DNA from 3 places in the Streptomyces sp. NA04227 genome. Region 3 is predicted to be linked to each of the others. Evidence: riboswitches for the same ligand, from Rfam matches in the RefSeq annotation. Region 3 holds a riboswitch; each other region holds the start of a gene.
The links. Region 3 has a riboswitch for thiamine pyrophosphate ahead of thiO (glycine oxidase ThiO). Riboswitches for the same ligand answer to the same signal wherever they lie in the genome.
Positions count from the first base shown of each region.

Region 1: it holds a riboswitch for thiamine pyrophosphate, as region 3 does, so the genes downstream of both, thiC (phosphomethylpyrimidine synthase ThiC) here and thiO (glycine oxidase ThiO) in region 3, are expected to answer to the same signal.
Region 2: it holds a riboswitch for thiamine pyrophosphate, as region 3 does, so the genes downstream of both, HUT18_RS26850 (thiamine ABC transporter substrate binding subunit) here and thiO (glycine oxidase ThiO) in region 3, are expected to answer to the same signal.

Region 1 covers NZ_CP054918.1:4,021,499-4,030,842, forward strand. Annotated here, with positions in the region: gene HUT18_RS17110 (YibE/F family protein) at 1-1,253, opposite strand, end outside; TPP riboswitch at 1,326-1,496, shown strand; gene thiC (phosphomethylpyrimidine synthase ThiC) at 1,490-3,262, shown strand; gene HUT18_RS17120 (hypothetical protein) at 3,410-4,156, opposite strand; gene HUT18_RS17125 (hypothetical protein) at 4,301-5,434, opposite strand; gene HUT18_RS17130 (hypothetical protein) at 5,700-6,251, shown strand; gene HUT18_RS17135 (metallophosphoesterase) at 6,397-7,380, opposite strand; partial or broken gene HUT18_RS33810 (serine/threonine protein phosphatase) at 8,164-8,274, opposite strand; gene HUT18_RS17140 (LacI family DNA-binding transcriptional regulator) at 8,532-9,344, opposite strand, start outside.
Region 2 covers NZ_CP054918.1:6,294,959-6,304,302, forward strand. Annotated here, with positions in the region: gene HUT18_RS26835 (phosphatidate cytidylyltransferase) at 1-248, shown strand, start outside; gene HUT18_RS26840 (cold-shock protein) at 434-655, shown strand; gene rlmN (23S rRNA (adenine(2503)-C(2))-methyltransferase RlmN) at 756-1,862, shown strand; TPP riboswitch at 1,934-2,061, shown strand; gene HUT18_RS26850 (thiamine ABC transporter substrate binding subunit) at 2,140-3,231, shown strand; gene HUT18_RS26855 (iron ABC transporter permease) at 3,228-4,937, shown strand; gene HUT18_RS26860 (ABC transporter ATP-binding protein) at 4,940-5,980, shown strand; gene HUT18_RS26865 (maleylpyruvate isomerase family mycothiol-dependent enzyme) at 5,990-6,784, shown strand; gene HUT18_RS26870 (LOG family protein) at 6,852-7,991, opposite strand; gene HUT18_RS26875 (VOC family protein) at 8,028-8,447, opposite strand; gene HUT18_RS26880 (hypothetical protein) at 8,705-9,344, opposite strand, start outside.
Region 3 covers NZ_CP054918.1:1,453,863-1,463,206, reverse strand. Annotated here, with positions in the region: gene HUT18_RS06040 (class II 3-deoxy-7-phosphoheptulonate synthase) at 1-555, shown strand, start outside; gene HUT18_RS06035 (bacterioferritin-associated ferredoxin) at 746-1,006, shown strand; gene bfr (bacterioferritin) at 1,086-1,565, opposite strand; gene HUT18_RS06025 (sulfite oxidase-like oxidoreductase) at 1,724-2,356, shown strand; gene HUT18_RS06020 (deoxyribonuclease IV) at 2,434-3,303, opposite strand; gene pknB (Stk1 family PASTA domain-containing Ser/Thr kinase) at 3,401-5,350, opposite strand; gene HUT18_RS06010 (thiazole synthase) at 5,659-6,453, opposite strand; gene thiS (sulfur carrier protein ThiS) at 6,456-6,656, opposite strand; gene thiO (glycine oxidase ThiO) at 6,677-7,861, opposite strand; TPP riboswitch at 7,858-7,971, opposite strand; gene HUT18_RS05995 (hypothetical protein) at 8,064-8,411, shown strand; gene HUT18_RS05990 (NAD(P)/FAD-dependent oxidoreductase) at 8,450-9,344, shown strand, end outside.

The DNA of each region.
Region 1 (9,344 bases), 2.6 Mb from region 3:
CTGGACTGGGCGATGGAGAACAGCAGCAGCAAGGGCAACGCGGCGCCCGCGTAGGCAAGGACGAGGGTGTTGACCACCGAGGCGATGTGGTCGCGGCCGATGCGGATCGCCGCCCGGTACAGGCCGCGCCGCCCCATGCCCGGGTCGGCCTGGTGCAGTTCCCAGACCGCCGAGGTCTGGGTGACCGTCACATCGTCGAGCACACCCAGCGAACCGATGATGACCCCGGCGAGCAGCAGGCCGCTCATGTCCAGGTCGGGGTACAGGCCGTGGATCAGGCCCGTGTTGTCGTCGGTGTTGCCGGTCAGCGCCGCCCAGTCGATGAACAGCGAGCCGAGCAGACCGATGAGCAGCAGCGAGGCGAGCGTGCCGAGCACCGCGACCGAGGTTCTGGCCGTGAACCCGTGGCACAGATACAGCGCCACCAGCATGATCGCGCTGGCCCCGACCACCGCCACCACCAGCGGATTCGAGCCCTGCAGAATCGCCGGGAGGATGAACACGGTGAGCACCAGGAAGCTCACGGCCAGCGCGACCAGCGCCATCACCCCGCGCATCCGCCCCACGACCACCACCACGAGCGCGAACAGACCCGCGAGCACCACCAGCGGCAGCTTGCGGTTCACATCGGTGACGGAGTACTGGAGTTCGCGCGGCGCGTCCGGCGCGTAGGCGACGACCACCTTCTGGCCCTCGTGCAACTGCCGTGGCGAGTCCGGCTGGACGATCTCGGTGAAGGTGCGGCCCTTGTCCTTGCCGCTGGTCACCTTGACGGTCGCCTTGCTACAGGTGCCCTTGGCCCGCTGCTCGGCCGAGTTGCCCTCGGCGGTCGAGGTGTCGCCGTTGGGGGGTGTGGCCGAGGGGTTCACCGAGGAGCACGGGAGCTTGTCGAGCCGGGTCACCTCCGCCGACTGCGTCTGCCGGTCGAAGCCGACCCCGGTGCGCTTGTGGTCGGGGGTGTCACCGGGCCACAGCACGGCCAGGCCCACAACGACCGCCGCCGCGAAGGGAATCACCACCGCGGCGATGATCCGGCGCAGATGCCGGGAGACCGGCGCCGCCGGACCGTGGCTGTGCGTATGACCGTGCCCGTCGCCCCCGTGCCCGGCCGGACCACCGCCGTGACCACCGCCGCCACCGCCACCGCCCGCGCCGCCCCCGCCGTGTCCGCTGCCCGGCCCGTCGTGGCCGCCGTGACCGTGGCCGGGCGGCGGTCCGGAAGGCGGATTCGGGGGCTGCTGCATCGTCGTCACCGGCCGATCATCGCAAGAACGCCATGGGCCCACTGTTCAGCACGCCCGCCATGACGCTAGCGTGGAGGCACCTTTGCACAACGCGGGAGCTCGGAGCACCGGGCTGAGAGGGCGCTGAATCTCCGTACGGAGCAGGCATTTCGGACAGATTCCGAGGATGCCGGCCGACGGCGGGAGTGGCTGCGTCGACCGCCGAACCTGTTACCGGGTAATGCCGGCGTAGGGAGATAGGTCTCATGACCATTCACGACGCACGCACGCCTGCCTCCACACCGGAGGCCGGCACGGACGGCACACCTGCGGGCTGGCACAAGGCGTACATCGAGGGCTCCCGCCCCGATCTGCGGGTGCCGGTACGCCAGGTGCACCTCACCAACGGATCCGCCGTCACGCTCTACGACACCTCGGGCCCGTACACCGACCCGGCCGCCGAGCCCGACGTACGCGCCGGGCTCCCGGCGCTGCGCAACGCCTGGATCGCCGAGCGCGGCGACACCGAGGAGTACGAGGGCCGCCCGATGCGCCCCGAGGACGACGGCCTCAAGCCCAACTCCGCCGGGCTGCGCAACCTCGACGCCCTCTTCCCGGGCGGCGAGCGCAAGCCGCGCCGCAGCGCCACGGGCAGGCCGGTGACCCAGCTCGCGTACGCGCGCCGCGGTGAGATCACGCCCGAGATGGAGTACGTGGCCCTCCGGGAGAACGTCGACCCCGAGGTCGTCCGGGAGGAACTCGCCGCGGGCCGCGCGGTGCTCCCGGCCAACGTCAACCACCCGGAGATCGAGCCGATGATCATCGGCAAGCGGTTCCTGGTGAAGGTCAACGCCAACATCGGCAACTCCGCGGTGACCTCCTCCATCGAGGAGGAGGTGGAGAAGATGACCTGGGCCACCCGCTGGGGCGCCGACACGGTCATGGACCTGTCCACCGGCCGCAACATCCACACCACCCGCGAGTGGGTACTGCGCAACTCCCCCGTCCCCATCGGCACCGTCCCCCTCTACCAGGCCCTGGAGAAGGTCGACGGCCGCGCCGAGGAACTGACCTGGGAGATCTACAAGGACACGGTCCTCGAACAGGCCGAGCAGGGCGTGGACTACATGACCGTGCACGCGGGCGTACGCCTCGCGCACGTCCCGCTCACCGCGAACCGCAAGACGGGCATCGTCTCGCGCGGCGGCTCGATCATGGCCGCCTGGTGCCTCGCGCACCACAAGGAGAGCTTCCTCTACGAGCACTTCGAGGAGCTCTGCGAGATCCTCGCCGCCTACGACGTCACGTACTCGCTCGGCGACGGCCTGCGCCCCGGCTCCATCGCGGACGCCAACGACGAGGCGCAGTTCGCCGAACTGCACACCCTCGGCGAACTCAACCGCATCGCGCGCCGCCACGAGGTGCAGACGATGATCGAGGGCCCGGGCCACGTCCCGATGCACAAGATCAAGGAGAACATCGACCTCCAGCAGGAGATCTGCGAAGAGGCGCCGTTCTACACCCTCGGCCCGCTGACCACGGACGTCGCCCCGGCCTACGACCACATCACCTCCGGCATCGGCGCCGCGATGATCGGCTGGTGGGGCACGGCCATGCTCTGCTACGTCACGCCCAAGGAGCACCTGGGCCTGCCCAACCGCGACGACGTCAAGACCGGCGTGATCACGTACAAGATCGCCGCCCACGCCGCCGACCTAGCCAAGGGCCATCCGGGCGCCCAGGAATGGGACGACGCCCTGTCCGACGCGCGCTTCGAGTTCCGCTGGGAGGACCAGTTCAACCTGGCCCTCGACCCGGACACGGCACGGGAGTTCCACGACGAGACCCTCCCGGCCGAGCCCGCGAAGACCGCCCACTTCTGCTCGATGTGCGGTCCGAAGTTCTGCTCGATGAAGATCTCCCAGGACATCCGCCGCGAACACGGCAGTACGAAGTCCGAGATCGAGGCGGGGATGGAGCAGAAGTCGAAGGAGTTCGCGGACGCGGGGAACCGGGTGTATCTGCCGATCGCGGACTGAGTGAGCTGATCGGTCTGATCGGTCTGATCGGTCTGAGCGGACTGATCGGACCGAGGTCCAGGAAGGCGTCGTCCCAGAGGCTTTGGCCTGCTGGGACGACGCCTTTGCCCGTACTCGGTGAACTCCCGGACGGGCAGGGGCCCGTCGTCAGTGGTTCACGGTGACCGTGCGGGTCAGAGCGCGGTCGTCGTGCTTCGGGAGGACGACGCCCTCGGCGGTCACGCGGTCGCCCTTCTCGATCTTCGGGGCGTCGGTGCGCGGGCCGACGATCCACTTCAGGTCGGGTCCGGCGAGGGTGAACACAGTGACCTCGTGGCCGCGGATCTTCTCCGTACGGACGTCGGTGACCTTGCCCTTCGCCTTCACGTGCTTGAGGTTGCCCGGGTGCTTCGGGGGCTTGCAGTGCGCCGGAAGCGCGGGGCGCGCGTGCTCACCTTCCGCGCCGGCGGGGAGCGCGGGCTTGGTCCGCTCAGCCCTCTTCGCGTCCGTCCCCGTCTCGTCCGTCCCCACCTTCAACTCCGGCTTGGTGAGGCCTTTCCCAAGGTTCGCCCCGAGGCCCTTCCCGAGGCCCTTCCCGAGGCCCTTCCCGAGGTCCGTCCCGAGGATCTCCCCGAGGTCCTTCTCGGCGTCCTTCACGACGTCCTTGGGGTGGACGCGCTTGACGATCTTGCACCCGCCGGGGTGCTTGCCCTGCGGTTCGGCCGGAGTGGCCGCCGAACCGGGAGCCGTGGAGTCCGTGCCCGTGCCCGTGCCCGCGTCCGAGGCCTGTGCCGCGCCGCCGAGTGCGAGCAGACAGGCCACGGTCACGCCGGTCAGGGCGGTCGCCCGGCGGAGGTTGCTGATACGGCTGATGCCGCTGGTACGGCTGAAGCTGCTGGTACGGCTGGTACGCATGAGATTCCTTCTCGTCGATCCCTCTCGTCGAGCCACGAGGGGGAAGCCGTCGGTCGCGCCGCCGCGTCGCGGGGTGCGCGCTACCGGAAACGTAGGAACCGACGATGAGGAGGAACTGTGAGCCGGATCAGAATTCCTTAATCCTTACGGGGAGTTGGCGTCCCCGAGGGCGCCTCGGCGGCCGGGCGCTGTGCCGTCCCGACCGGCACCCGCGCCGGAGTCGGCGGCCGTACCGGACCCCGCCGCACCGGATCCGCTCGTACCGGACGCCGCTCGAGAGCCGCCGAAGTCGGGGCTGCTGTAGTGCGGGCTGGAGTACCGGGGCCGGTTCGGGCCGCGGTCACCGTCGTTGGGGCTGCTGAAGCCCGGCCGGTGGTAGCCGAGTTGAGGCATCCGCTGGCCCGGCTCGGAGGGGTGCGGGACGGGGGTTCCCGCGGTGGCGGGGCGGGCCAGGGCCTCGGCCAGAAAGGGACGGATACCGCGTTCGGTGAGGGCGTCCAGCCAGTCCTGACGGGCACGTTCGACCTCGGCCAGCTTGGCGCGTTCCGCACGGGCGGCGGGCATCGAGGCGGCGGAGTTGCGCAGTGCGGTGAGCAGCAGCCCGGTGGCGGCGATCAGGATCGCGAGGGCGGTCAGCACGGCGAAGGCCCAGCCGGTGGCGACCATCGTCGTGGCGAAGGCCGTCCCCGGACTCACCGCCCTGAGCAGATAGCCGACCAGCAGGAATATCACCGCCGCGGCCCCGGCGAGCATGGGCGCGAGGACGGCGATCACCGCGAACACGCCCGCACTCGCCCCCTCCACCACCTCGACGGCACCGGCCGCCAGGTTTCCGGTGGCGTCGATGCCCTGCACCGACTCCGGCGCAGAGCCGTCCCGCGAACCGTTTCCTCTACTGCCGCCGCTCGCGCTTCCGGCGCTTTCGCCGCTCAAACCGGTCGTCGTGCCGCTACCGGAATCGGCTTCCTCGCCAAGGCCGTTGGCGGCGCCGGAGGGTCCGGTCCCGACCGTGGCGGACGCGGCAGAGCCGAGCGGCGCGGGGTTCCGCAGTTCCGCACGGGTCCGTACGTATCTCTCGTACTCCGTGGCCGCGGCAGCGGTGATCAGCGCGGTGGCACTCAGCGCCATGGTGCGCAACTGCTCCGAGTTCAGGCGCCGTTCGGTGGCGGCGGTCGCACCCGGCTCGTTCGAAGCGGAGTGCAGCGCCTCGTCGAGGGCCCGCTCGTAGGCGAGCCGGTCCTCGTTCATCAGGTGCTGCGGAACACTGTTCATGTGCATCCCCCGATGCTCCGTAGGGCGTGTGGCCCGCACGGATTGCGGGCCGAGGGCAGAAACGGAGGGGAGCCTGCTACGGATACGCCGATGGTAGAGGGGTCACCGCTCAAGGTGACAGAGGATTACGCGAATTCGGTTGGACCGGTCCCGGGTGTGGTAGCACTGCGTACCCGGTATGGGCAGTGATTCGGGCCGGGTGCGTCCAGGTGTTCGGGCGCCTCGCGCCGCGCCTGACGGGTTGTCAGTGGGCGTCATTACGCTCGGCGGCATGACCTACATCTTCGACGTGTTCACCGAGCCCCGCGACGGATCCAGGCTGTCCGGGAACGTGGAGTACCGGGATCGCGACAACTACGGCTTCTCGCAAGGCCCCGTGTTCGGCCTGCAACTGCTCATGGACGCCTGGCGGGAGGGCGGCGACTTCGGCGCCGGGGCCGTGTCCGAGGCGACGAAGGCCGAGTTCACCGAGCTCTTCGAGATCTTCCTGGGCCGCCAGATACGCGTCGACGAGGAGGGCTACCTGCTGAAGGAGGGCTCCACCGAGGTACGCATACCCCGCGTCAAGGCCGAGGACTTCCACAAGGGCGAACTCGGCAGGAGCAGGGGCTACTCCGACGGCGTCCATTACGTCACGCTCGTGCCCCGACCCGAGGAGTTCGCCCGCCGGACCGCGGAGATCATCGTGTCCTGGGAGATCGAGGAGGACGACAGCGGGTCCGCCGATTTCACCTTGGAGGTGAGCGACCCCCGCTACCTGGAGCACTTCAGCAAGAGCGCGTACTTCCAGACGGCGTTCACGGGGCATCTGCCGAGGCGGTAGGGACGGCGGCCGGTGCGCGCTCTGTAGTGGGGGGCCTCAGATTGTGGCAGTGGCCGTCCCCGCTCGTGCACGAGGCGCCACTTCAACTCATCGGCTCAGGGGCTCAGTTCATGGACCCGGGGTCCCAGTTCGTGGACCCGGCGCCTCAGTTCGCCAGCGGCAGGCGGCGGACCAGGAGTTTCCCGGCCATGGTGATACCGCCGTCCATCGCGATCGCCAGCCCGTCGGCATAGATGTGCGGTCCCTCGACGGCCGGGCCCTCGCCGTCTTCGCCGTCCTCCGAACCGACCTCACCGAGCAGATACGGGATCGGGCTGTGGCCGTGGACGACACGGGAACCGCCGTACGTCTCCAGGAGTTCGCGCACCGCAGCGGCGCCGCCCTCGTCGCGGAAGGCGAAGCGCTTGGTGAACTTGCGGAACAGGTCCCAGGTCTCGTCCGCGTCGTTGCGGGTCAGCGCCTCGCGGACGTTGTCGTTGACCTCCTCGATGGAGGCGCCGAAGTCCAGGTACGCGGTGGTGTCGGAGTGCAGCAGCAGATGCCCGTCCTCCTCCTCCATCGCGTCCAGGCGGGACATCCACTGGATGTGGTGGTCCTGGAGCCGCTCCATGTCGGTCTTCTGGCCGCCGTTCAGCAGCCAGGCCGCCTGGAAAGTGGCCGTGCCCGCACCGGAGTTGACCGGGGTGTCGCCGAAGCGCTTGGCACCGATGAGCAGCAGCTCGTGGTTGCCCAGGAGCGCCTTGCAGTAGCCACCCGCCGCCGCGGCCTGCGCCGACAGCCGCATCACCAGGTCGATCACGCCGATGCCGTCCGGGCCGCGGTCGGTGAAGTCGCCGAGGAACCACAGCCGGGTGTTGCCCGCCGACCAGTTGCCCTCGGCGTCGATCAGCCCCTGCTCGGCGAGCGCGGCGACGAGTTCGTCGTAGTAGCCGTGCACATCGCCGACCACATAGAGCGGGCCGAGCCCGTCCTGCTCCTGCGGGGCGGGCGCGGGCTGGTTGACGACCGAAACCTGAAGTGTGTCGCCCCGGTTGATGACCGGCAGGTCGCGTTGGGTGGGGCTGTAGCCGTCGAGGTCGCCGGCGCCGCCCGGCGCGGGGTCCGCGGCGCCTTCACGGGGTTCACCGATGCTCGCGGCGGGGCGTTGCGCGGGGACGGACGACGGGGCGGGAGGGACGGGGGAAGCAGGGACTGCGGATCCTGGGATCGCCGATCCTTGGTTCGCCGACCCCGGGATCGCCTGGCCGCGCGCCTGTTGGCCGTGTGCCGATTGGCTGGGGGGCGTCTGCCCGGGGAGTGCCTGTACGGGGGCTGCCTGCCCCGGGACGGTCTGGCCGGGGGCCGCCGGGCGAGGGGCTGCAGAGGCTGGGTTCGCCGATCCGGGGTTCGCTGATCCTGGGATCGCGAGTCCCTGGTTTGTGGGCCCCCCGGTGGTAATCCTCCCCAAATACGCGGGAGTTGATACGTCGAGGGCCGCCCCGGAACCCGGGTGGTCCCGCCGTTCCACCTTCCGAAGCCGCCGCGTCTGCTGCGTCTCGTGAGCCTGCTGGGCCTGCCGGTCTTGCTGGACCTGCCGGTCCTGCGGGACCTGTCGATCCTGCGGGACCTGCCGTTCCTGCTGAGCCTGCCGTTCCCGCTGAACCTGTCGGTCCCGCGTGGCCTGTTGGCCCTGCTCGGGCGCCCGCACTCGCGGGATCTGCTGGGCCTGCTCGTTCAGCTCGTTCCGTTCGACCAACCCGGCCCGCCGCGCCTCGTCCCGAGGCGCCTGCTGCACCCGCGGCGCCTGCGCGTTCTGAGGGACCTGCGGGGCCCTCTGCGCCTGCGAGTCCTGCACCGGCTGCTGTTGAGGGGCTTGAGGGGCTTGAGGGGCTTGTGGCGCGTGCGGAGCTTGGGAGGCCTGAGAGGCGTCCTGCGCGTGCGGGCCGGTCTCGTGGACGTACGCGGGGACGCGGAAGTCACGCAGTGTCGCTGTGCGGACCACGGGTCCCTGACCGGCCCCCTGAGTCATCGACCCCTCCACCATCGCGCCGCAACTGCACCGGAGGGGACTGCCTCGTCGCAGCTTGCCCGCGGTGTCGTGCGCCCATCATAGGAATGCGGCTGGCGCCGTGTGACGTCCCAGGGGTGCTGAATCCTTGCTCTTCCCTGGATCATCACGTTTTTCGCCCGAATTGCGGCCCTTGGCCTGCGGCCGACCCCGCACGGCCCGCACCTCGCACCGCGCAGCGGCGGCGCCCGCCCCGTGCGGCGCCCGCCCGGGACATCCCGCGCCGCCGCCCCTCAACTCGGCGTCGGATTACGCGGCGGGCTCACCGTCGTCCGGGGCTCGCGACGCTGGGAGGAGGCGCGCACGATCAGTTCGGTCGGTATCACCTGCTCGACCGGCTGGTCCGAGGCGACGCCCTCGATCGCGTCGATGAGCAGCTGGACGACGGCGGTGCCGATCCGGCGCGGCATCAGGGACAGCGTGGTGACCGGCGGCTCCGTGTTGGAGTACACGGCCGACTCGCTGCAGCAGACCAGCAACAGGTCGTCCGGCACGCGCAGTCCGTAGCGGCGGGCGGCGGCGAGCAGGTCGGTGCCGTTGGGGTCGAAGAGACCGTAAACGGCGTCCGGGCGGTCGGGCCGGGCCAGCAGCCGGTCGGCGGCGCCTGCCCCGGCGCACGGGTCGTGGGCGGGGTAGGCCTCGTACACCGGGTCCTGGCCGACCCGTTCGCACCAGCGCAGGTAGGCGGTGGTGGACAGGTGGGTGTACGTGTCCGTGGTGGTGCCGGTGAGCAGGCCGATGCGGCGGGCACCGGCCGCGGCGAGGTGGTCGAGGATGCCGTGGACGGCGGCCTCGTGGTCGTTGTCGACCCAGGCGGTGACCGGCAGCGAGCCCGCGGGGCGGCCGTCGGAGACCACCGGCAGGCCCTGCCTGACCAGCTCGGTGACCACCGGGTCCTGGTCGGAGGGGTCGATGACAACGGTGCCGTCGAGCGCGACGTTGGACCAGACGTCGTGCCGGGAGGTGGCGGGCAGGATCACCAGGGCGTAGCCGCGGGCGAGCGCGGCCGAGGTGGCCGCCCGTGCCATCTCCGCGAAGTAGGCGAA
Region 2 (9,344 bases), 4.8 Mb from region 3:
GCGCGCTGTGCATGGAATTCCTGATCGACGACGGCGCCTGGTGGCAGGGCCTGGTCCTGGGCCTGACCGTCGCCGTCACCGCCACCCTCGGCGACCTCGGCGAATCCATGATCAAGCGTGACCTCGGCATCAAGGACATGGGCACCCTGCTGCCCGGCCACGGCGGCATCATGGACCGCCTGGACTCCCTGCTGCCGACCGCGCCCGTGGCATGGCTGCTGATGGTGCTGTTCGTGGGGTCGGGCTGAACCGCCCGGGCCACCCCCACACTCCGAACCCGCGCGCCGGGTCCGCTCCGCGACAGGCGGCGGGCCCGGCGTCCGTGTGAGCGGAGCAAGGCTCGTGCGCCCGCGCTCACGCTCGCGTACGAGCCCGCGCGTACGACCGTAAAACGCTTGTCCCCGCCCCCTCCCGCGCCCCTACGCTGGCCGTCATGATCACTGCGACCGTCCGCGACTGGTACGAGGAAGAGGGCTGGGGCGTCCTCGACTGCCCCGAGACTCCGGGGGGCTGTTTCGCCCACTTCTCCCACATCGAGATGTCGGGGTTCCGCTCACTCACCAAGGGGCAGGTCGTCGGTCTGGAGTGGGAGGCCCTCGACTTCAAGCAGGACGGGTACGACTACGCGGCGATCCGCGTAGTGCTCCAGACCTGAGCCCGCCACCTGCCACCCACACCGCTTTGCACCCGGCCCGCGCACCCTTGTCCACAGGCGGCACGGCCCACCCCCGACGATCTGCGACACTGGTGCAGTTATGCCTGCACCCGGAGAACTCACCTTCATCGCGCCCCGCGGAGCCAAGAAGCCGCCGCGGCACCTCGCCGATCTCTCGCCCGCCGAGCGCAAGGAAGCGGTGGCCGGGATCGGGGAGAAGCCGTTCCGTGCCAAGCAGCTTTCGCAGCACTACTTCGCGCGGTACGCGCACGACCCGGCGCAGTGGACGGACATTCCCGCCGGGGCGCGCGACCGGCTCAAGGAAGCGCTGCTGCCCGAGCTGATGAGTGTGGTGCGGCACATCAGCTGTGACGAGGACACCACCCGCAAGACGCTGTGGCGGCTGTTCGACGGGACGCTCGTCGAGTCGGTGCTGATGCGCTACCCGGACCGCGTCACCATGTGCATCTCCTCGCAGGCGGGCTGCGGCATGAACTGCCCGTTCTGCGCCACCGGACAGGCCGGTCTGGACCGGAACCTGTCCACCGCGGAGATCGTCCACCAGATCGTCGACGGTATGCGCGCCCTGCGCGACGGCGAGATCCCCGGTGGGCCGGCGCGGCTGTCGAACATCGTGTTCATGGGAATGGGCGAGCCGCTGGCCAACTACAACCGGGTCGTCGGCGCGATTCGCCGCCTGACCGACCCCGAGCCGGACGGGCTCGGCCTGTCCCAGCGCGGCATCACCGTCTCCACGGTCGGCCTGGTGCCCGCCATGCACCGCTTCGCCGACGAGGGCTTCAAGTGCCGCCTCGCCGTCTCGCTGCACGCACCCGACGACGAACTGCGCGACACCCTCGTCCCCGTCAACACCCGCTGGAAGGTCCGCGAAGTCCTCGACGCCGCCTGGGAGTACGCGGCGAAGTCGGGACGCCGGATCTCCATCGAGTACGCGCTCATCCGCGACATCAACGACCAGGCCTGGCGCGGCGACCTGCTCGGGCGGCTCCTCAAGGGCAAGCGCGTGCACGTCAACCTGATCCCGCTCAACCCGACCCCGGGCTCCAAGTGGACCGCCTCGCGCCCCGAGGACGAGCGCGCCTTCGTCGCCGCGATCGAGGCCCACGGTGTGCCGGTGACCATCCGCGACACCCGCGGCCAGGAGATCGACGGCGCCTGCGGACAGCTCGCCGCCGCCGAACGCTGAGCGCCCGCCGACCACCAGGGGCCGCCCGGTACCCTGGGCGGCGTACAACCGCATAAGCACACCCGCCTTTCACTTTCCGACAGGGGAGCGCCACAGCGCTGAGAGTGCGGCACGGCTCACGTCCCACCCAGCCGTCGGCCGCAGACCCTCTGAACCTCGCCCGGGTCATTCCGGGTAGGGAGTTCGGACGTAACTCGAGCTGTTGCGCCCTGCCCCGCGAGCCCCGGCCGCGGGGCAGGGCCGCGTCTCTTCCTGGAGCGCCCAGGAGGAATCGAAGTTGAGCACCGTCACCAGCCGCACCACATACGTGGGCGTCGCCCTCGCCGCCGCCGTGGGCCTCACCACGCTGACCGCCTGCGGCGACTCCGAGGACTCCTCGTCCGGCGGCAAGTCCAAGGACGTCACCCTCGTCACCCACGACTCCTTCGCCGTCTCCAAGGACGTACTGAAGGAGTTCGAGCGCCGCACCGGCTACAAGGTGCACCGCCTCAAGGACGGCGACGCCGGACGTGCCGTCAACAAGGCCCTGCTCACCAAGGACAACCCGCAGGGCGACGTCTTCTTCGGCGTCGACAACACCCTCTTGTCGCGGGCCCTGGACGGCGGCCTGTTCCAGCCCTACCGCACGCCCGAGCTGTCCTCGCTGGACGCGGCGACCCGGCTCGACAAGGAGCACCGGGTCACCCCGGTCGACACCGGCGACATCTGCGTCAACTACGACAAGAAGTACTTCGACGAGCACCGGATCAAGCCGCCGAAGACCCTCGAGGACCTGACCCGTCCCCAGTACAAGAACCTCCTGGTCACCGAGAACGCGGGCAGCTCCTCGCCCGGCCTCGGCTTCCTGCTCGGCACGGCCGCCGCCTATGGCGACGAGGGCTGGCCCACGTACTGGAAGAAGCTCAAGGCCAACGGGATCAAGGTCGTCGACGGCTGGGAGCAGGCCTACAACCAGGAGTTCTCCGGCTCCGCGGGCGGCCGCAAGGCCGGTGGCGAGCGCCCGCTGGTCGTCTCGTACGCGTCTTCGCCGGTCGCCGAGGCCGTCTACGCCGACACCCCGCCCAAGACCGCGCCGACCGGCGTGGCCACCGGCACCTGCTTCCGCCAGATCGAGTTCGCCGGACTGCTCAGCAACGCGAAGAACCCCGAGGGCGGCAAGGCCCTCATCGACTTCCTCGCCTCCAAGCGGTTCCAGGAGGACGTGCCGCTGAACATGTTCGTCAGCCCGGTGCGCGGCGACGCCAAGGTGCCCGCCGAGTTCACCAAGTACGGGACCGTCGTGCGCGAGCCGTACACCATGGCGCCCGACAAGATCGCCGACAAGCGGGACGACTGGGTCAAGTCGTGGAACACGCTCGTCCTGAAGTGACCGCCGCGCGCAAGGCTGCCCGGCGGCTGTGGCCGAAGGGGAGCGCGGCGCGGCTCGGCCTGGCCGCCGTGCCCGCCGCGTTCTTCGCGCTGTTCTTCGCCTACCCCGTGACCGCCATCGTCCTGCGCGGGCTGCGGGAGGGCGGCCACTGGCAGTTCGGGCGCCTCGGCGAGGTGCTCGGCGATCCGGGGATCCGGCACGTCCTGTGGTTCACCACCTGGCAGGCGCTGGCCTCCACCGCGCTCACCCTGCTCGTCGCGCTGCCCGGCGCCTATGTCCTGGCCCGGCTCGACTTCCCCGGCAAGGCGCTGCTGCGCGCCCTGGTCACCGTGCCGTTCGTGTTGCCCACCGTCGTCGCGGGCAGCGCCTTCCTCGCGCTGCTCGGGCGTGGTGGCCTGCTCGACGACCTGTGGGGCCTGCGCCTGGACACCACCGTGTGGGCGATCCTCCTCGCGCACGTCTTCTTCAACTACGCCGTCGTCGTACGCACCGTCGGCGGCCTGTGGGCGCAGCTCGACCCACGCCAGGAGGAAGCCGCGCGGATGCTCGGCGCCTCCCGCCTCACCGCCTGGCGCACCGTCACCCTGCCCGCGCTCGGACCCGCGGTGGCCGCCGCCGCGCTCATGGTCTTCCTGTTCACGTTCACCTCCTTCGGCGTCGTCACCATCCTCGGCGGACCCACCTACGCCACCCTCGAAGTGGAGATCTACCGGCAGACCGCCGACGTCTTCGACCTGCCCACCGCCGCCGTGCTCAGTCTGATCCAGTTCGCCGCCGTCGCGCTGATCCTGCTCGTGCACGCGTGGACGGTGCGCCGCCGGGAGTCCGCCCTGCACCTCGTGCCGCCGGCGGCCACCGCCCACCGGCCGCGCGGCGCCGCGCAGTGGACGCTGCTCGCCGGTGTCCTGCTCACCGTGCTCGTGCTGCTCCTGCTGCCGCTCGCGGTGCTCGTCCAGCGGTCCTTCGACACCGGCGGCGGGCCCGGTCTCGGCTACTACCGGGCCCTGACCCGCAACGACGACGAGGTCTTCCTCGTGCCGCCCGTCGAAGCCATCGGCAACTCCCTGACCTACGCGCTCGCCGCCACCGCGATCGCCCTGGTCATCGGCTGCCTCGCCGCCGCCGCGCTCACCCGGCCCGGCGGCGCCGGACGCCTGCTGCGCGGATTCGACGCACTGCTGATGCTGCCGCTCGGGGTGTCCGCCGTCACCGTCGGCTTCGGTTTCCTCATCAGCCTGGACGAACCCCCGCTGGACCTGCGCGCCTCCTGGATCCTGGTGCCGCTCGCCCAGGCCCTGGTCGGGGTGCCCTTCGTGGTGCGGACCATGCTGCCCGTACTGCGCGCCATCGACCCGCGGCTGCGCGAGGCCGCCCGGGTCCTGGGCGCGGCCCCGCACCGGGTGTGGCGGGAGATCGACCTGCCGCTCGCGGCGCGTGCCCTGCTCGTCGCCGCGGGCTTCGCCTTCGCCGTCTCCCTCGGCGAGTTCGGCGCCACCGTGTTCATCGCCCGCCCCGACAACCCGACCCTGCCGGTCGCCGTGGCGCGACTGCTCGGACGGCCCGGAGAGTCCAACTACGGGCAGGCGATGGCCCTTTCCACCCTCCTCATGCTGGTGTGCGCGCTGTCGCTGCTGCTGCTCGAACGCGTCCGGCCCCGCGGCCGCGACGCCGCCGACCGTCCGGCCGTCCCCACCGGAGAGATGTGACCATGCTCCAACTCGACCGCGCCACCGTGCAGTTCGGCGACCGCCCCGTCCTCGACCGAGTGGACCTCGACGTCACGGCCCACGAGACCGTGTGCGTCCTCGGCCCCAGCGGCAGCGGCAAGTCGACCCTGCTGCGCGCCGTCGCCGGACTCCAGGAACTGACCGCCGGACGCGTCCTGTTGGACGGCCTCGACCAGCGCGGCGTACCCGCCCACAAGCGCGGCGTCGGCCTGATGTTCCAGGACCACCAGCTCTTCCCGCAGCGCGACGTCGGCGGCAACATCGCCTTCGGACCCCGCATGCACGGCGCCCCGCGCGGTCAACAACGCGCCCGTGTACGGGAGTTGCTCGACCTGGTCGGACTCGCGGGCGCCGCGAGCCGCCCCGTCGGACAGCTCTCCGGCGGCGAACAACAGCGCGTCGCCCTCGCCCGTGCCCTGGCGCCGAGCCCCCGGCTGCTCATGCTCGACGAGCCGCTCGGCCAGCTCGACCGCTCCCTGCGCGAACGTCTGGCTGTCGAACTGAGGGAGCTCTTCCACCAGTTGGGCACCACCGTGCTCGCCGTCACCCACGACCAGGGCGAGGCCTTCACCCTCGCCGACCGCGTCGTGGTCATGCGCGAGGGCCGTATCGCCCAGTCGGGCACGCCACTCGAGGTCTGGCAGCGTCCCGCGGACGCCTTCGTCGCCCGCTTCCTCGGCTTCCACAACCTCACCGAGGCGACGGTACGCGGCGAGCGGGCCCACACCCCCTGGGGCGAGGTGCCCGTACCCAAGGGCGCCGCACAAGGCCCCTGCACCGTGCTCGTACGGCCCACCGGGATCCGGCTCGACCCCGCAGGCGAGGGCCTGGACTGCACCGTCACCGCCCGCACCTTCCTCGGCAGCCATGTCGCCGTCCACCTCCAGCCCGAGGGCGCCCCACGCCTCGAAGCCGCCTGCCCCCTGCACGGCGCACCCGAACCGGGCACCCGCACCAAGGCCGTCTTCCACGGCGCCGACCTGGGAGAAATCGTGGTGCTCGCGCCGTCGGCCGCCGCATAGGGTGCGCCCATGACGCCACTCCCGTACGAACGCTACTGCGCCGAAATCCTCACCCAGACCGAGGAATTGAGGGCGGTGGTCACCTCCGGCACCCCCCTGACCACCACGGTGCCCACCTGCCCCGAATGGACCCTCGAAGACCTCGTACGGCACACCGGCGGCGCGCTGCGCTGGGTCGAACACCTCGTCCGTACCCGGGCCGAGAACAACGTCCCCGACGAGGAGATCCCCGGCTTCGGCGGACCCGCCGAACACACCCCCGAGGCGCTCGACCAGTGGCTCGCCGAAACCGGCGACGCCCTCGTACGCACCCTGCGCGAGGCCGGACCCGACCTCAAGGTGTGGACCTGGTCCTGGCAGCACGACAGCGGATTCTGGGCCCGCCGCATGACCCACGAACTCGTCGTCCACCGCGCCGACGCCGCGCTCACCGCGAAGGCCGACTACCGGCTCGCCCCCGAGATCGCCGCCGACGCGATCGACGAATGGCTCCGGATCGTCGAGTACGTACAGGAGATCGACGCCAAGGACAGCGCCGCCGAACTGCGCGGCGCGGGACGCAGCATCCACCTGCACGCCACCGATGCCCCCGAGGGACTCGACGCCGAGTGGCTCATCGACTTCGAGGAAGAGGGCTTCACCTGGCGCCGCGACCACGCCAAGGCCACCGTCGCACTGCGCGGCCCGCTCACCGAGGTCCTGCTCGCCTTCTACCGCCGTCAGGCCCCCGCCTCCGGCGGCCTCGAAGTCCTCGGCGACCGCGCGCTGTTGGACTTCTGGCTCGAACGCGCCTCATTCGCCTGACACCAACGCGCCGAGTTCGCCGGCGAGTTGGGCGGGCGCGGCACGCAGGCCCCGCCTGGCCGGGGCCTCAGCTTTCGGCCAGGCGGGCCAGCGCCGCGGGCACCTCGTCCACCGAGTCGACCAGGGCGATCCGGGTGTCCATCGACCGCTCCCGCGCCAGCGAGCACAGCAACGGCCAGGCCGGCAGCCGCTCCGTCCAGTGGGCCCGGTCGACCAGGACCATCGGGGTCGGCTCGCCCCGGGACTCGTAGTAGTTCGGCGTCGCGTTGTCGAAGATCTCCTGCACCGTGCCCGCGGCGCCCGGCAGGAACACCACACCCGCGGTGGAGCGGGCGAGCAGCCCGTCCTCGCGGGTGGCGTTGGAGAAGTACTTCGCCAGGTGCGAGGCGAACGCGTTCGGCGGCTCGTGCCCGTAGAACCAGGTCGGAATACCCACCGAGACGCCGCCGCGCGGCCAGCGCGCACGCACCTCGAAGGCGGCCGCGGCCCAGTCGGTCACCGAAGGCGTGAACGACGGTGCCTTGCCGAGGAGTTCGAGGGACTCCTCCAGCATCTCGTCGGCGAACGGGGCCGCGTAGGCGCCCAGATTCGCCGCCTCCATCGCACCCGGACCGCCACCCGTGGCCACGGTGAGAGAGGCCCGCGCCAGCGAGCGGCCGAGCCGTGCGGCGCCCGCGTAGGCGTCCGTGCCGCGCCGCATCGCGTGACCGCCCATCACGCCCACCACCCCTGCGCCGACGAGGAGTTCGTCGAGGGCGTCGGAGATGGCGTCGTCGTGCGCGGCGCGCAGCATCGACGAGAAGATGTCGCCGTCGGACCCGGTCCGGCGGAACCAGTCGTAGCAGCGCGCGTCGGGCGTTCGCTCGTAGCCCTCGTCGAGCCCGGCGAACAACTCCCCTGGCGTGTAAAGGAATCCGCGGTACGGATCGAAGGGCAGCCCCGGCACGGGCGGGAAGACCAGAGCGCCCGCGGCACACACCCGCGCCACCGCCTCGGGGTCCATCGCGCAGCCGAGGAAGACGGCGCCGTCGACCGGGACGCTCAGCAACGCCTCGGTCCGTGCGGTCAGATCGACGGCCTGGACCCGGAGGCCCGCCAGCGAACCGAACGCGGCGAGCCTGCTGTCGAACTCCACGAGCGACTCGACCTCACGGTCCTCGCCGCCGTCCAAGTCGGGCCCAGCATGGGCGGGTTGAGGTATGTGCACCCGCCCATGCTAGGCGTGCCCGGCCCCGGGTCGAGCTCAGCCCTGCTCCTCCACGGCGGAGGTGTCCATCCACATGACCTCCCAGGTGTGGCCGTCCAGGTCGTCGAAGGAACGCCCGTACATGAAGCCGTGGTCCTGGGCCCGGTCGTTGTCCTTGCCGCCCGCGGCGATCGCCGCGTCCACCAGCTCGTCGACCTTCTCGCGGCTCTCGGCGCTCAGACACAGCAGCACCTGGCTGCTCTTCGTGGCGTCGACGATCTCCTTCTTGGTGAAGTCGGCGTAGCGCTCGTGGCTGAGCATCATCGCGCCGATCGTGTCGCTGACGATCACGTAGGCGCAGTCGTCGGTGGTGAACTGCGGGTTGAGCTCGTAGCCGAGGGCGGTGAAGAACTTCTTCGAGCGCTCCACGTCCTTGACGGGAAGGTTCACGAAGATCATCTGCCGGTACTCGTACATGGGGTGTCTCCTTGCGGGGCCGGTTCCGGATGCGTCGTGGGCCGCTGTCGTTGCGAGCCCTTCGCGTCATCCTCGCTTGCTTTACACACCTCAGACCGTGGGACCCGAAAGAACTCATCGCTGCCGGGGAAAAAATTTTCGACGATGTGCGAACCGGGCTCCCCGAGCGCCGCGTTGGGGCGGCGGTCGGACCGGATCCGAGGCCCGTCGGGACGGGCCGGGCGGCCGGTCCGCTCATGCTCCGGCGGCCCGGCCGCTCACGTCAGCGGCAGCGCGGCCAGCACCGCGACCAGCCACGTCACCGGGCCGAAGACGGCCAGCAGCGTGCCCGCCCGCAGCAGTACGGCGCCCCGCAGCAGGGTCGGCGCGGCGCCCAGGTCGAGCAGCGCCGCCCGGAACGGCTCGCGCTCCTGGCGGGCCTCGGCGACCGCGGTGAGCAGGGCCGCGAGCGCGCACACCGCGACGAGCAGTGCGCCGAGAGCGCCGAGCGGGCCGGGCCCGGGGCCCCGGTCGGTGTACAGCGTGGCGGCGGCGAAGCCCGCCGAGGCCACCGCGCACAGCACACCCAGCGGCCTGCCCACCCGCGCGGCCTCCTGTTGCAGCACCCGCCCGGCCAGCAGCCGCATCGCGCCGGGCCGCACCGCCTGCAGGGCCCGCCCGCACTGGTACGCGAGCCCCGGCCCGGCGAGCACCAGACCCACCGTGGTCAGCGCCCAGCCGCCGACGACCCCGGCCGGGCTGTCCGCGAGCGCGCCCGGCACCAGGGCCGAGGTGTCCGGCGAACCGTGCGTGTAGGCCTCCACCGCGAGACCGGCGGCGAGCAGGGCGACACCCCAGGGCAGCCCGGCGGGCGCGGAGTCGGGGGCGGGCGCCTCGTCGTCGTCCGCGGCCGCCTCC
Region 3 (9,344 bases):
TGGATCGGCGAGCGCACCCGCCAGCACGACCACGCCCACATCGAGTTCGCCTCGCAGATCCGCAACCCGATCGGCATCAAGCTCGGCCCGACCACCACGGCCGAGGACGCGCTGCAGTACATCGAGCGCCTCGACCCGGACCGCGAGCCGGGCCGGCTGACCTTCATCGTGCGGATGGGCGCGGACAAGGTCCGCGACCGCCTGCCCGAGCTGGTCGAGAAGGTCACCGCCTCCGGCGCGGTCGTCGCCTGGGTCACCGACCCGATGCACGGCAACACCTTCGAGGCGGCCTCCGGCCACAAGACCCGCCGCTTCGACGACGTGCTCGACGAGGTCAAGGGCTTCTTCGAGGTCCACAAGGAACTGGGCACCCACCCGGGCGGCATCCACGTCGAGCTCACCGGTGACGACGTCACCGAGTGCGTGGGCGGCGGCGACGAGATCTTCGTCGACGACCTGCACCAGCGCTACGAGACGGCCTGCGACCCGCGGCTCAACCGCAGCCAGTCCCTCGACCTGGCCTTCCTGGTCGCGGAGATGTACCGGGACCAGTGACATAACCGGCCGAGGGCCGGGGCGCACGCCGGAAACGGCCGTTGGGGCGTGGATCTGTGATCCACGCCCCAACGTCGTACGCGGGACTTTTCGCGAACCCGGGCTATGGGTAAGGTTAGGTTGGCCTCACCGAGAAGTCGGGGCAGCGTTCGCAGTATCCGAACAAGGGTTCCCGCGTGATTCCGGGGAGGTGGGCCGCGTGTTTGTGTGCAATTGCTTCGGTGTGACGGAAGCGCAGGTCAAGCAGCACGCACAGGACGGCGCCTGCACGCCTCGGCAGATCGCCTCCGCCTGCAAGGCGGGTACGGACTGCGGCTCCTGCGTACGGCGTATACAGGCACTGCTCGGCCGTGAGGCCTGCCCGCGTCGTGAGCTGATGGACCAGGGCGACTCGGCTGCGGCGCTCGCCGCCGAACCCGCTCTCGCCGAAGCGCTGGACGAGGCCGCCTGATGTCCGGCCGGGGGAGAACCCGGCCGTCCCTTCCGCCGCGTACGCGGACCTTCCCGGCGTAGAGCAGTGCCCGGCCGGCTCAGCTCTCGGGCTGCTCGATGATCTGGGCGATGTAGAGCGCCTCACCGAGCTTGTCGACCAGATCCAGCTGGGTGTCCAGGTAGTCGATGTGGTGCTCCTCGTCCGCGAGGATGTCCTCGAAGATGTTCGCCGAGGTGATGTCGCCCTTGGTGCGCATGACCTCGATACCGCGCTTCAGCCGGTCGATCGCCTCGGCCTCGATCTGGCGGTCCGCCTGGAACATCTCGGTGACCGTCTGCCCCACCCGGACATGGAACAGCCGCTGGTAGTTGGGCAGGCCCTCGAGGAAGAGAATGCGGTCGGTCAGCCGCTCCGCGTGCTTCATCTCGTCGATCGACTCGGACCGCGTGTACTTGGCGAGCTTGGTCCAGCCGAAGTTCTCCTGCATCTTCGCGTGCAGGAAGTACTGGTTGATGGCCGTCAGCTCGGCCGTCAGCTGCTCGTTGAGGAACTCGATGACCTCGGGATCGCCCTGCATCGGTGGGACTCCTTGTCCGGATCGCGTGGCTGGCGGATGGTGGCCGCATCCTCGCATCGGTGATCGGGAGCGTCCAGTAAGTGCAGGCTTAGTGGGAGTTGCCCGAATCGCCTGGGCCCAGGTCACGGCATACGCGTGGGGTCTGTCAGGATGGAGGCATGGGTCATCCGGTTGGTCGCGAATCTCGGCAGGCAGGGCAGCCGGAGCTTCCGCCGGGGCAGCGGCTCCAGCGCGGCTGGCCCGTCACGCACTACGGTCCGGTGCCCAAGTTCCGCCCGGAGCGCTGGGAGTTCGCCGTCTTCGGCGCCACCAAGAGCGGTGACAAGTCCCGCTGGACACACCCGGAGTTCACCGCGCTGCCCTATACGACCGTCGAGGCGGACCTGCACTGCGTCACGAAGTTCAGCATGCTCGGCGCCGAATGGGGCGGGGTGGCGGCCACCGCGGTCCTGGAACTCGCGCCGCCCGCCGCCGAGGTCAGCCATGTGATGGTCTGGGCCGAGTACGGCTACAGCGCCAATCTCTGCCTCGAGGACTTCGCCTCCGAGCGCACAATCTTCGCCACCCACAAGGACGGTGAGCTGCTCACCGCCGAGCACGGCTTCCCGGTCCGGCTGATCGTGCCGCACCTGTACGCGTGGAAGGGCCCCAAGTGGGTCCGCGGCATCGAGTACATGACCGCGGACCGGCGCGGCTTCTGGGAGGAGCGCGGGTACCACAACCTGGGCGACCCGTGGCGCGAGCAGCGGTACTCGTACCAGGAAGAGCCCGGCGACGGGCCGGAGTTGTAGATCCCGCGCGGCCGCGCATCGGTGTCTGTCCGGGACCCTCGCAGAGGTCAAACGCGGGCCCGTGCGCCGTGGCGCCGTTACCCGTCCCGGAGCTTCTTCAGGAGTTCGACATCCGCGGCGTGGCCGGATGTGCCGCCGGGGGTCTCGATGATCAGCGGCACGTTCTCGGTGGCCGGGTGGGCGAGCAGTGCCCGGAAGGCGTCCTCGCCGATGTGGCCGCGGCCGATGTTCTCGTGCCGGTCCTTGTGCGCGCCGACCACGTCCTTGGAGTCGTTGGCGTGGATCAGGCGCAGTCTGCCCTCGCCCGTCACGGCGGTGAGCTCTTCGAGGAACCGGTGGACCCCGTCCGGCCCCGCGAGGTCGTGCCCGGCGGCGAAGACATGGCAGGTGTCCAGGCACAGGCCCAGCATCGGGTGCGCGTCCAGGGCCGCGAAGTAGGGGCCGAAGTCCTCGGCGCGCGAGCAGAGCGAGGCGCCCTGGCCCGCGGTCGACTCGATCAGAAGGTACGGATCGTCCTCGTGCGTCAACTCGTCGAGCAGCGGCAGCAGATGGGCGCGCACCTGGCGCAGCGCCACCTCGCGGGCCCGGCCGCCGGTCGCCGAACCGGTGTGCACGACGACCCCGCGCGCGCCTATCGCCCGGCCCCGTCGCAGCGAGTGCCGCAGCGACTCGACCGACCGTTCCACGGTCGCCTCGGTGAAGGAACCGAAGTTGATCAGGTACGGGGCGTGTACGTACACCGGCAGGTCCCGCTCGGCGCAGGACTCGCGGAACAGGGCGTCCTGACGCGGGTCCCCGGTGGGCGTAGCCCAGCCGCGCGGATTGGCGACGAAGACCTGTACGGCCTCGGCGCCGATCTCCCGCGCGTACGCGAGGCCGACCTTGGCGAGGCCACCGGCCACCGGGACGTGCCCGCCGACCGGGCGGGTGCTGAGGGGTTCGGTCACGGCGCCCAGGGTGGCACGTCGCGCGGTCCGAAGGGGAATCGCGGGCGGCCGGGCCGGGCATCGGAACCGCGATGCCCGGCCCGGCCGCCCCGCTGCCCTACTCCACCTTGATCGTGATCTCGCTGCCCTTGGGTGCCTTCTCGCCCGCCTCCACGGACTGTCCGCTCACCTCGTCGTCGAAGATCCCGAAGATCCCGCGGTCGACGTGCACCTGGAAGCCGAGGTCGGACAGCTTCTGCTCGGCGGCGTCGACCTTCATGCCCTCGACGTCGGGCACCTCCACCATCACCGGCCCCTTGGACAGGATCAGCGTGATGGTGTCGCCCTCGCCCACTTCGGCGTCCGTGGCGGGGTTCTGGTCGGCGACCTGTCCCGCGTCGAAGGCGGAGTTGACGCGCGTACTGGAGATCTCGACCTTCAGGCCCAGGTCCTGCAGTTCGCTGGTGGCGTCCGTGGCGGACTCGCCGGTGACGTCGGGCACCTCGATCGCGGGGCCACGGCTCACCACGAGGGCCACCGCGGACCCGGCGCGGCGCTTGGTGCCCTCGCCGGGCTCCGCCGAGACGACGGAGCCCACGGCGAGCTCGTCGTCGAACTCCTTTGTCACCATGCCTGGTTTGAGGCCCGCCTGCTTCAGCCGCTCCTTGGCCTTGGCCAGCGGGACGCCTTCCAGCGCGGGCACCTTCACGTTCTCGGGGCCCAGCGAGACGGTCAGGTCCACCTCGTCGTTGTCGCGGATCTTGGCACCGGCCTCGGGCGAACTGGCCATCACGGTGCCGCGCTTGTCGGTGTCGCTGTACGTGCGCTTGATGTCACCGACTTCCAGACCGGCCGCCTCGATCCGGTCCCGGGCCTGGGCCTCGGTCTTCGTCAGCAACGGCGGGACCTTGGTGAACTGGCCCGAGTTGATGTACCAGACCCCGACGCCCAGGCCCAGGGCACAGACGACGGCGGCGACCAGGACAAGGATCAGACGGCGCCGCCGGGGGTCGGGCGGTTCCACCGAGGCGGCCGGGGCCGACTCGACCGGCGGCTGCGGCGGCAGGAGCAGCCTGCTCGTCCGGTTCAGCTCGTCCTCGGCCGCGGCGGTCTGCGCGGAAGGTCCGGGGCGCGGGGCGATACGCGGGATCACGCTGGTGCGGTCCTCGGCGTTGTCGTGTTCCGCGCCGTGCGCCTGCGGGGGTACGGCGTCGAGCTGCGCCGCGGTGAGCGCGGCGCGCGCCTCGCGCACCTGGGCGAGGAGTTCGCGCGCGTCCTGCGGGCGTGCCTCCGGATCGCGGGCGGCCGCCGTCGAGACCAGCGGGTCGAGCCCCGGTGCGAGGCCGGGCACGACGGCCGACGGCAGCGGCATGTCCTCGTTGAGGTGCCGGAACAGGACCTGCGCCGGGGTGTCGCCGTCGTGCGGCTTGGCGCCGGTGAGCATCTCGTACAGGAGCACACCGCAGGCGTAGACGTCCACGCGCGGCTCGGCCGTACCGCTGTCGATCTGCTCGGGCGCCAGGTACGAGACCGTGCCGAGGATCGTGTCGGTGGAGCTGGTGACCGTGTTCACGGCGCGGACCAGGCCGAAGTCGGCGACCTTGACCCGGCCGTCGTCCCCGATCAGGACGTTCTCCGGCTTCATGTCCCGGTGCACGAACCCGGCGCGGTGCGCGGCGCCGAGCGCGGCGAGCACCGGCTCCAGGATGTCGAGCGCGGCCCGCGGCGAGAGCGCCCCGCGATCCCGCAGGACGTCACGCAGGGTGCACCCGGCCACGTACTCCATGGCGAGGTACACATACGCGCCGTCCGCCCCCTGGTCGTACACCGCGACCACATTGGGGTGCGAGAGCCTGGCCACCGACTTGGCCTCGCGCATGAAGCGCTCCACGAAGACGGCGTCCCCGGCGAGCGAGGTGTGCATCACCTTGAGCGCGAGCACCCGGTCGAGGCGGGTGTCCACGGCCCGGTAGACCGTGGCCATCCCGCCCGTCGCGATACGCGCGTCCACGCGGTAGCGGCCGTCGAGCAGCTGCCCGACGAGGGGATCCTGAAGGGTCGTGTCCACGCAGGCGAGTGTACGAGCAGTCACCGACACCCCAGGCCACTGCGGGAAACCGGCAACAGTACTGCAGCCGAGCTGTGACAGCCCGGGTCCGCCGTACCCGCACGGCGGACCGTCACCGGTACGGGCGACGCGGACGCGTCCGTTCGTACGCGTGGCCCGGCGCCTCCCGGTCCCGCGCCTCCCGGCCGGGCCGCGCCCACGGGAGTACCCGCGCCCGCGCACACGCGGTCACGCACGCCCGCGCACGTGCCCGCATACCCGCGCCGGGCGCACCCGCCCGCGTGACCGGCGCCCGCCCGCCCGCGCGATCAGAACGCGGGCCGCTCCGGATCCAGCCGCGCCATGCCCTCACCGGGCGAGGACGCCTCCGCGAAGTGACGGCGCGGGATGCGTCCGGCCCGGTGGGCGAGCCGTCCCGCGTGCACCGCGGCGCGCATCGCCTCGGCCATGAGCACCGGCTCCTGGGCCCGGGTCACCGCCGAGGCGAGCATCACCCCGGCGCAGCCGAGCTCCATCGCGATGGCCGCGTCCGAGGCGGTTCCGGCGCCCGCGTCGAGGATCACCGGCACCTCGGACTGCTCGACGATCAGCTGGAAGTTGTGCGGATTGCGGATGCCGAGCCCGGAGCCGATGGGGGAGCCGAGCGGCATCACCGCCGCGCAGCCCACGTCCTGGAGCTTGCGCGCGAGCACCGGGTCGTCGTTGGTGTACGGCAGCACCGTGAACCCGTCGTCCACCAACACCTCCGCCGCGTCCAGCAGTTCGATCGGGTCGGGCAGCAGGGTCCGCTCGTCGGCGATGACCTCCAGCTTCACCAGTTCGGTGCCGAGTGCCTCCCGGGCCAGCCGGGCGGTCAGGACGGCCTCGCCCGCCGTGTAGCAGCCCGCGGTGTTGGGCAGTACGCGGATGCCGAGCCGGGACAGCACGGACAGTACGGAGCCGTGCACCTCGGTGTTGACCCGGCGCATCGCGACCGTGGTCAGCTCGGTGCCGGAGGCGATCAGGGAACGTTCGAGCACCTCGAGGGAGGGCGCGCCCCCGGTTCCCATGATCAGCCGGGAACCCAGGAGGAGGTCGCCGATCACCAGCGCGTCGTCGGCCATGGTCAGCCTCCCTGTACCGCGGTGAGGACCTCGACCCGGTCGCCCTGGCCGAGGACAGTCGCGCTCCACCGGGTGCGGGGCACCACGGTCTCGTTGAGCGCGGCCGCCACGCCGGAGGGCGCGGTGGTCAAGGTGGCGACGAGGGCCGCCAGTGTGGTGGCCGGGTCGAGTTCGTGGGGTGTGCCGTTGAGGGTGACCCGCATCGTGGCGGGTGCGGTGTCGCTCATGTGGGCTGCTCCGTGAGGTGGTGGGCGGCCGTACGAAAACGTCCGGGGCTGAACGCGCGTGCCTGCTCGGGCAGTTCGCCCGTGGTCAGGGCGTGCGCGAGGATCTCGCCGGTGGCCGGGGCGAGCAGGACGCCGTTGCGGTGGTGACCGGTGGCGAGCAGCAGGCCCGGCAGCTCGGTCGGGCCGAGCAGCGGCGCGTTGTCGGGGGAGCCGGGGCGCAGTCCGGCCCGGGTCTCGGTGAGCGGGAGTTCGGTCAGACCGGGCACCAACTCGTGGGCGTCCCGCAGGAGTTCGTACACGCCGCCCGCGGTGACCGTGGTGTCGAAACCGAGTTCCTCGCTGGTGGCGCCGACGACCAGCTCGCCGTTCTCGCGCGGCACCAGATAGACATGGCTGCCGCGGACCATGGCGCGCACCGTCCGATTGAGGAACGGCGCCCGGGCGCGCGGCACTTGGAGCCGCAGCACCTGGCCCTTGACCGGCCGTACCGGCGGCACGACGGAGGGCGGCACCCCGTCGAGCGAGGCACTGTGACTGCCCGCGGCGAGCACCACCCGGTCCGCGGCCAGCACGCCGCCGTCGTCGAGCACGACGCCGGTGGCACGGTCGCCCTCGACCCGCAGGCGCCGGACCCACCGCCGGTGGAAGACCACCCCGGCCGACTGGCAGGCCCGCAGCAGCGCGGCGAGCAGACGGCGCGGGTCCACCTGGTGGTCGCCGTCCACTCGCAGACCGCCGCGTACGCCCGGGGCCAGCATGGGCTCCAGACGGCGGCACTCACGTCCGGTGAGCCACTCCGATTCCAGGCCCGAATCGCGCTGGAGGGCGTGCAGTTCGCGCAGATGGGCCCGGTCGTCGGCGTCCAGCGCCACGGCCAGGGTGCCGCAGGTGCGATGGCCGAGGTCCATGCCGGTGGCCGAGGTGAGCTCCGCGACGAAGTCCGGATAGGCGCGTGCGGAGGCGAGGTTGAGGGCGAGCAGGTCCTGTTCGCCGTAGTGGAGTTCGGTGACCGCGGCCAGCATCCCGGCCGCCACCTTGGCCGCCCCGCCGCCCGGTTCGGGGTCGGCCACCGCGGTGCGCAGACCGCGCTGCGCGGCCCGCCAGGCGGTGACGAGCCCGATGATTCCGCCACCCACGACGACCACGTCGCAGGTGGCACCGTTCGGTGCGTGAGATCGCACGACTGATCGGCTCCTCCCTTCGCCGGTATGACCCGGATCAGGTTCGTACGGTCGGAGGCCGCCTCAGCCTCCCTCTCAGCCCGGTGCGCCGGGCTCCCGCGAGTGCTCTACGTTGGTCAGCCTAACTCGGGCCGCTCCGGGGCCGAAGACCGCGGTGACGAGTGGCTCGCAGAGCACCGCCGAGGAGCAGGAGGAGCCGTACATGACCCGCTCGCTGGACGGGGTGTGGTTCGCCCCGGTGGCAGACCAGGCCCCCGGACAGGTGGGCGCCCGCACCCGGTTCGCCTACCACGAGCACGAGGGCCGCATCTGGGCCGAGTACGAGGGCGGCGACATCGCCTACGGGCGGCTCGTCGGCACCCGGACCGGTGACCGTATCGACTTCCGCTACCTCCAGCTCACCCTCGACGGCGCCACCGCCACCGGCCACTGCGTCTCCGAGATCACCGAACTGCCCGACGGGCGGCTGCGGTTGGCGGAGAGCTGGCAGTGGGAGTCGAAGGCGGGTGCCGGGACCAGCGTTGTGGAAGAGGTCACTACGCCTCGGTGAGCCGTCGGCCGGTGGCCCCGGCTGACTAAGGTGGGCAGATGACCGAGCAGACGCAGGCAGCGCAGCCGCACTCGGAGCCGGACCGCCCCGAGGGCGTGGTCATCGCCGGTGCCGGGATGGCCGGGGTGCAGACCGCTGTCGCCCTGCGCGACCAGGGCTGGACCGGCTCCGTCACGCTGCTCGGCGCGGAACCCCATCAGCCCTACGACCGGCCGCCGCTGTCCAAGGCGATCCTGCTCGGCACCGCCGAAAGCTCCGCCTTCGAGGTCGACTTCGAGGCACTCGGCATCGAACTGCGCCTGGGCTGCGAGGTCACCGCCCTGCGCCCGGCCGAGCACACCCTGGACACCGAGGCGGGCCCGGTCCGCTACGACCGTCTCGTGCTGGCCACCGGCGCCGAGCCGATCGAACTGCCGGGCGCCACCCATGTCCCCGGCGTACACCTGCTGCGCACCCTCGACGACGCCGCGCGGCTGCGGCCCGTACTGGAACGGCGGCACCGCATCGTGGTGGTCGGCGCGGGCTGGATCGGCGCGGAGTTCGCCACCGCCGCACGGGCGGCGGGCTGTGCGGTGACGGTCGTCGAAGCCGGTCCGGTGCCGCTCGCGGGCACGCTGCCGCCGGAGGTCGCGGCGCCGATGGCCCGCTGGTACGCGGACGCGGGCGTCGACCTGCGCACCGGCGCCCTGGTCGCCGCCGTCGAGAAGGGCGCGGTGCTGCTCGCGGACGGCACCCGGCTCACGGCGGACGCGGTCGTGGTCGGCATCGGCGCCCGGCCCGCCACCCGCTGGCTGCGCGACAGCGGCCTCGCCCTCGGCGAGGACGGCTCGGTCCTCGCCGACTCCCGCCTCGCCGCCTCGGCCCCCGACGTCTACGCGGTCGGCGACTGCGCGTCCTTCCCCTCCCGCCGCTACGGCCGCCGCCTGCTCGTCC